DNA from 3 places in the Nonomuraea sp. CA-218870 genome. Region 1 is predicted to be linked to each of the others. Evidence: riboswitches for the same ligand, from Rfam matches in the RefSeq annotation. Region 1 holds a riboswitch; each other region holds the start of a gene.
What was found. Region 1 has a riboswitch for cyclic di-AMP ahead of ACQEUU_RS02585 (CHAP domain-containing protein). Riboswitches for the same ligand answer to the same signal wherever they lie in the genome.
Positions count from the first base shown of each region.

Region 2: another riboswitch for cyclic di-AMP. It lies ahead of ACQEUU_RS33080 (hypothetical protein); the one in region 1 lies ahead of ACQEUU_RS02585 (CHAP domain-containing protein).
Region 3: another riboswitch for cyclic di-AMP. It lies ahead of ACQEUU_RS35095 (coiled-coil domain-containing protein); the one in region 1 lies ahead of ACQEUU_RS02585 (CHAP domain-containing protein).

Region 1 is NZ_JBNJMN010000001.1:529,810-532,000, reverse strand. It holds gene ACQEUU_RS02590 (ArsB/NhaD family transporter) at 1-666, shown strand, start outside; cyclic di-AMP (ydaO/yuaA leader) riboswitch at 880-1,028, shown strand; gene ACQEUU_RS02585 (CHAP domain-containing protein) at 1,042-1,710, shown strand; gene ACQEUU_RS02580 (APC family permease) at 1,815-2,191, shown strand, end outside.
Region 2 is NZ_JBNJMN010000002.1:943,890-946,080, forward strand. It holds gene ACQEUU_RS33075 (DUF5302 domain-containing protein) at 118-318, shown strand; cyclic di-AMP (ydaO/yuaA leader) riboswitch at 474-614, shown strand; gene ACQEUU_RS33080 (hypothetical protein) at 797-1,708, shown strand; gene ACQEUU_RS33085 (alpha/beta fold hydrolase) at 1,747-2,191, shown strand, end outside.
Region 3 is NZ_JBNJMN010000002.1:1,385,061-1,387,251, reverse strand. It holds gene galT (galactose-1-phosphate uridylyltransferase) at 1-905, shown strand, start outside; cyclic di-AMP (ydaO/yuaA leader) riboswitch at 972-1,111, shown strand; gene ACQEUU_RS35095 (coiled-coil domain-containing protein) at 1,117-2,106, shown strand.

The sequences.
Region 1 (2,191 bases):
GCCCGCGCGGCCGAGGTCATGGCGCTGAACGAAAAGGAGGCGATCGCCGACCGGCGGCTGCTGTGGCAGTCGCTGGCCGTGCTGGCGCTCGTGCTGACGGCCTTCGTGCTGCACCCGGTGCTCCACTACTCGCCGTCGGTGGTCGCGCTGCTGGGCGCCGGCGTGCTGGTGGGAGCCACCCGGGTGACCGCTGAGGAGTCGCTGGCCGAGGTGGAGTGGCCGACGCTGGTGTTCTTCGCCGGGCTGTTCGTCATGGTCGGCGCGCTCGTCCACACCGGGGTCATCGAGCAGATCTCCTCGGCCGCGGTCGAGGCCACGGCGGGCCGGCTCGACGTGGCGACGATGGGGCTGCTGGGCGGATCGGCGGTGCTGTCGGCGATCGTGGACAACATCCCGTACGTGGCCACGATGAGCCCGATCGTGGCCGAGCTCGTCGAGGCGAACGGCGGGGAGCCGGCGCAGGTGCTGTGGTGGGCGCTGGCGTTCGGCGCCGACCTGGGCGGCAACGCCACGGCGGTGGGCGCGGCGGCGAACGTGGTGGTGCTGGGCATCGCGGCGCGCAACGGCACGCCGATCAGCTTCTGGGAGTTCACCAAGTACGGGTTGATCGTCACGGGGGTCACCGTGACCCTGGTAGCGCCGTATCTGTGGTTCCGCTACCTCTAACAAACCTACTCAAAGGTAAAATATTCGCCCGGAAACCCCTATGCCATCGAGGATCCCGGCCCGCGCACCCCAGCACGACTTGCCTCGCTTCTTGCCCGGCTATTACCTTGGAGAACGTAGATGGCACGCGCTTGAGCAGCGCTTTGACGTAAGAACCCGCGCGTTGCCGATGTATTGCCGAGACCGCGCCCGCATGCGCAAGTCCGCAGGAATGCGGCGCGGCCGCCGAATCCGCTGTCAGGCGGAACCGGGGACCCACGTTTCTCCGGGGTGAATCGATCGCTCTTTACCTATGAGCGACCGTAGGGCACTTCCACGCCCGAACCCGTCAGCTAACCCGGTAGGCGGCATGGAAGCAAGGAGCAAACCCCGAGCATGGTCAAGCACATCCTCGATCGCCTGCCCAAGAACGTCGCCCGCCATACCGTGAGCGCGGCCGTGGCCCTGGGCGCCGCGTTCGCCGGCACCTCGGCCCTCCCGGTCGCGGCCGCGACGGCCACCCCGGCCCAGCCGCCCGCCGCGCAGCAGCAGAACCCGGCCACCGCCGTGACCGCGCAGAGGATCCTCCAGGTCGCCGAGTCGCAGATCGGCGTCAAGGAGAACACCGCCGGCGGCGGCACCAAGTTCCACCAGTGGTACATGTCCTCGCCGCGTGCGGCCGAGACCCTCGCCCGCGACGGCGGCGGCACGCCCGAACTGTACGCCAACGCCCCCTGGTGCGCGATGTTCGTGTCCTGGGTCGGCGAGCAGGCCGGCGCCCGGTCCACCGTCGGCTGGGACGCCTACACCGTCACCCACGCCCAGTGGTTCAAGGACAACGGCCGCTGGGGCACCGTGGCCAAGCCCGGCAGCGTCGTCTTCTTCGACTGGGGCGGCAGCAAGAGCATCAGCGCCGTCGACCACGTCGGACTGGTGAAGAAGGACAACGGCGACGGCACGATCACCACGATCGAGGGCAACACCGGCAACGGCATGGTCGAGGAGCGGATCCGGCCCGTCTCGCAGGTGACCGGCTACGGCTACCCGGAGTACAAGGCCGCCTGAGCGGCCCGGCCGCGGTGTCGCACGTACGCACCCGCTCTTGACGACGGCTTGGCGTGCCCTGCGACGCCTCCGGGGGAAACCCAGGAGGTGAAAGCACGTGCGACATGACGACGCTGCGCTATCAGCAGGACCCGGCGAAGATCAGAAGGTCGCCGCTCAGCGGGCGGCGGCTGCAACTGCGCCACGGTGAGGGCGACAAGCGTCACCTGACCAGCCTGCAAGGACTGTCGGCGCTGTCGCTGGACGCCCTCAGCTCGGTCGCTTACGGACCGGAGGCCGCGGCGCTCGTCCTGGCCGGGGCCGGAGCCGCCGCCGTGGCGCTGACCCTGCCGATCACGATCGCCATCGCGGTCCTGCTGCTGATCCTCGTGTTCTCCTACCGGCAGGTCATCGCCGCCCACCCTGACGGCGGCGGCTCGTACGGGGTCGCCAAGGAGGAACTGGGCCGCCGGGCGAGCCTGCTGGCCGCCGCGGCCCTGGT
Region 2 (2,191 bases), on a different contig from region 1:
CCTGGATCGGGTCAAGCCAACACCAAGCCGCCGGAGCGGGTTTCGTGATGATCCCCGGTTTCGCGCGGTCAAGGTTCGCGTGGGAAGCTGGGACCGTACGCACACCAGGAGGTCCTCATGGCGGAAACACCGGAGCCGGAAGTCGACGAGACTCCCGAGGACGAGATGAAGCGCAAGTTCCGTGAGGCTCTGGAACGCAAGCGCGGCCAGCAGGCGGGCACCGGCGGGGGTGGTAGGGGAGCCGACCATTCCAAGGTCCACGGGACTCATGGTCCGGCTGCGGGCAAGCGGTCCTTCAGGCGCAAGAGCGGCGGCTGAAACCGGGTGTTCCGAGGGGGTACGGCATGCCGTACCCCCTTTTTATAGGTAGATCTTCGCCCGAATCATGGGCTTACCTTTGCATATGTCCGCTTTGCCCGCTAAATTGGTAAGCGTTACCAGGCGGTGACCATGACTCTTCACCAGGAAGAGGCCGCTGCCTGGCGCCGAATCCCGCGCCTCGCGGGAACCGGGGACCCATCTCCTTGGGGTGAATCCGGCCCTTGCGGCCGGTAGGGCAACATCTCCACGTCCGAACCCGTCAGCTAACCCGGTAGGCGAGATGGAGAGGACTTTTCTTCGTGATGTATCACCGCGCACGTCCCCCCTATCGCGGGATGTCACCGGCCGCCGGTTGAGCGGCACCATTTCCTGATCTTTCTCGTCGCGCCCCCGCGTAGCGTCCGCATGGCTTGACGCCCGGCTACGCCCTTCGTGCGCGCGTTTTGCTGTTGCCTCACAAAGGATTTGCGCTTTCATGCCCGCTCGTTTCAGCATGCGTTCCCTCGCCGTGCTCGTCGCCGCCGCCGGCACGCTGGCGTTCGGCTCCGGCGCCGCCCACGCCGACCTCGACATGAGCACCGAAAAGATCCTGCTCAAGGGTGATACCACCGCCTCCTACTTCTGGGACGACGGCTCCGGCCGCGCCGGTGACACCGGGCTGCCGGCCAGCGGCAAGCCCATGCAGAAGGGCATGGCCGCCAGCCCCAGCTGGCCCCTGCTGACCGAGGGCTACGTCCTCTACAACGGCAAGAAGGCGCCGTTCTTCGTCGGTGACCGCGGTCCGGGCACGCCCTCCAACAGGGGCATCATGCTCGACCTGGACGGGAAGACCTTCGCCGACCTGACCGGTGGGACGTTCAACCCGCGCACGCTGATGGTGGACGGCAACGGCGGCAAGGGCCACATCAAGGTCGAGTACGTCATCACCAAGTGGGGCGACGGCGTGGGCCTGAAGAACCACCCGGTGGCGTTCTCCACCGGCGCCTGGGGCCGCATGGACCGCAACCCTGCCAGCCCGCCGGTCCTGGCCGAGGACAAGTCCGAGGACAAGGCCGGGGAGAAGGCGGAGGACGGCAAGGCCCTGGCCGGCGCCAAGGCGGACGCCGAGCAGGACGCGCCGAACGCCCTCGCCGGAGCCCAGCCCGCGAAGAGCGAGCCCGCGAAGAGCGAGCCCGCCAAGACCGAGCCCGCCAAGACCGAGGCTCCGAAGGCGGTCGCCGTGGAGCCGATGGCGGACGGCAGGCCGACGGCAGGCGCCGCCGCCCAGGCCGCCGCGGCCACCGAGCGGAGCAACGTGACCGGCGCCGTCGTGGTCGGCGGCGCGGTGCTGCTCGGCGGTGGCCTGGTGCTGGGCCGCGAGCGGCTGCGCAAGCTCCTGCGCCGCTGAGCTTGGCTTGACCCACATCAGAATGTCATTCTAGGGCCGTGACCTCGATCGCATCGGCCCATGGCATCGACATCGCGTACGAGAGCTTCGGCTCTCCCGGCGGGCGCCCGCTCCTGTTGATCATGGGGCTGGGCGCCCAGCTCGTGCACTGGGACGACCCGCTCTGCGAGCTGCTCGCCGACCAGGGACACCACGTCGTCAGGTTCGACAACCGCGACGCCGGACTGTCCACCCACCTGCACGACGCGGGCGTGCCCGGCTCGGGCAGGCCCGTGCCCTACCTGCTGGACGACATGGCCGAGGACGCCGCCGGGCTGATGGACGCGCTGGGCTGGCCGGCCGCGCACGTGATGGGCGCCTCGATGGGCGGCATGATCGCCCAGTCGCTCGCCCTCCGGCACCCCGAGCGGGTCCTGACCCTCACCTCGATCATGTCCATGCCCGGCGGTTCGGTCGCCCCGCCGAGCGAGGAGGCCCGCGCGG
Region 3 (2,191 bases), on a different contig from region 1:
CCCGGACGTTCCTGCCGCCTGCCCACGAGTGCCCGCTCTGCCCGTCGTCCGAGACGCGGGCGTCGGAGATCCCGGCGTACGACTACGACGTGGTCGTGTTCGAGAACCGCTTCCCCTCCTTCTCCGGAAATTTTGGGACATATCAGGATGCCGGAGGGCTGAGCGAGGTCCGGCCCGGCGTGGGGCGGTGCGAGGTGATGTGTTTCACCTCCCAGCACGACTCCTCGTTCTCCCAGCTCTCCGACGACCGGGTGGAGCTGGTGATGGAGGCCTGGGCCGACCGTACGGCCGAGCTGTCCGCCCTGGAGGGCGTGGAGCAGGTCTTCTGCTTCGAGAACCGGGGCGAGGAGATCGGCATCACGCTGTTCCACCCCCATGGGCAGATCTACGCGTACCCGTACGTGACGCCCCGCACCAGGCTGCAGCTCGGCGCGGCCCGGCGCTACGCGGAGCGGCGGCCCGGACGCAACCTCTTCGCCGACGTGCTGGCGGCCGAGCGGGAGGCCGGGGTCCGGGTGGTCGCGGCCAACGAGCTGTGGACGGCGTTCGTGCCGGCGGCCGCGCGCTGGCCCTTCGAGGTGCACCTCTACCCGCACCGGCAGGCGGCCGACCTGGCCGCGCTCACCGGGGACGAGCGGGCGGCCTTCGCGCCGCTCTACACCTCGGTGCTGCGGGCCCTGGACGGGCTGTTCGGGGTGCCGATGCCGTACATCTCGGCCTGGCACCAGGCGCCGGTCCGGCAGGACCGCGAGCTGGCCTACCTGCATCTGGAGCTGTTCAGCATCCGGCGGGCGCCCGGGAAGCTGAAGTATCTGGCGGGGTCGGAGTCCGCCATGGGCGCGTTCGTCAACGACGTGCTCCCCGAGGAGGCGGCACTCATGCTTCGATCACAAGTAGATCACTAAGAGATTTCCGTTTGGCTCGCATTACTCGTGATCTACCATTAATATGCCTTCGAGCACGGCCGTAACGCCGTGTGAACGCCTAATCCCGGGCGAGCGCCCGGGAGCCGGGGACCCAACGCACCTGGGGTGAATCCACTTCGGTGGTAGGGCAACGCTCCCGTGCCCGAACCCGTCAGCTAACCCGGTAGGCAAGAGGGAGAGGACCCAGTACGTGGCGGCAGCGTCCCCCGCGCACCAAGCCATCGGTTTCGTCACCGCCGCGGCGGTGGCCTTCGCTCCTGTCCTGACCACGGTGACGCTGGCCTCGCTCACGGCCGCGCCCGCGGCGGCGGACCCCAAGCCGACGGAGCAGGAGCTGCGCAAGGAGTTGAAGCAGCTCAACGCGAAGGTCGACGGCCTGATCGAGCGCTACAACCTCAAGCGCGTCGAGCTGGCCGACGCCCGCAAGGCGGCCAAGGCCGCCGAGAAGCGGCTGGCCACGGCCGAGGCGGAGCTGTCGGAGGCCGAGCAGCGGGTCGCCGAGCTGGCTCTGCTGCAGTACCAGAATGGCGGCATGCAGCTGCCCACCCTGCTGACGCTGCCCGACGGCCGCGGCGCGGCCCTGCTGGAGCAGCTCACGGCCGAGCAGCAGGCGCTGGTCGACAAGGTGGCCGGAGCCCGCGACGAGAAGAAGAAGGCGGTCGACGACGCCGCCAAGCTGGCCGCGAAGATCGAGGCCGACGCCGCCGACGTGGTGGACCAGCGCGAGGAGGCCGAGGGCGTCATCGAGGACATCCAGAAGAGACTGGAAGATCTGGTGCCGTTCGCCACCGGCCGCCGTTCCGACGGCAGCTGGGCGCCGCAGCTCCCGTCGGGCTCCGACAACATCACGCCGCGCACCCGCCTGATGAAGACGGAGATCGCGAAGAACTTCGCGCTGCCGTTCAGCGTGGGCTGCTTCCGCGCCGGATCGAGCGGCGAGCATCCGCTGGGGCGGGCCTGCGACTTCATGATGAGCACGGGCGGCTCGATGCCGACGGCCACCCATGCGACGCTGGGCGACCGCATCGCCGAGTGGGCCATCACCAACCGGGCCAAGCTGGGCGTGAAGTACGTCATCTGGAAACAGCGCATCAACCACGGCTCGGGCTGGAGCGGCATGTCCAACCGCGGCAGCATCACCGAGAACCACTTCGACCACGTCCACATCTCGATGCACTGATAGGGGGACGAATAGCATCTGATGAGCTATTCGCCCCCTTGAAGAAGGCGTTTGAGCTGGTCGTCGCCCTGTGAAGGTGGCGTCC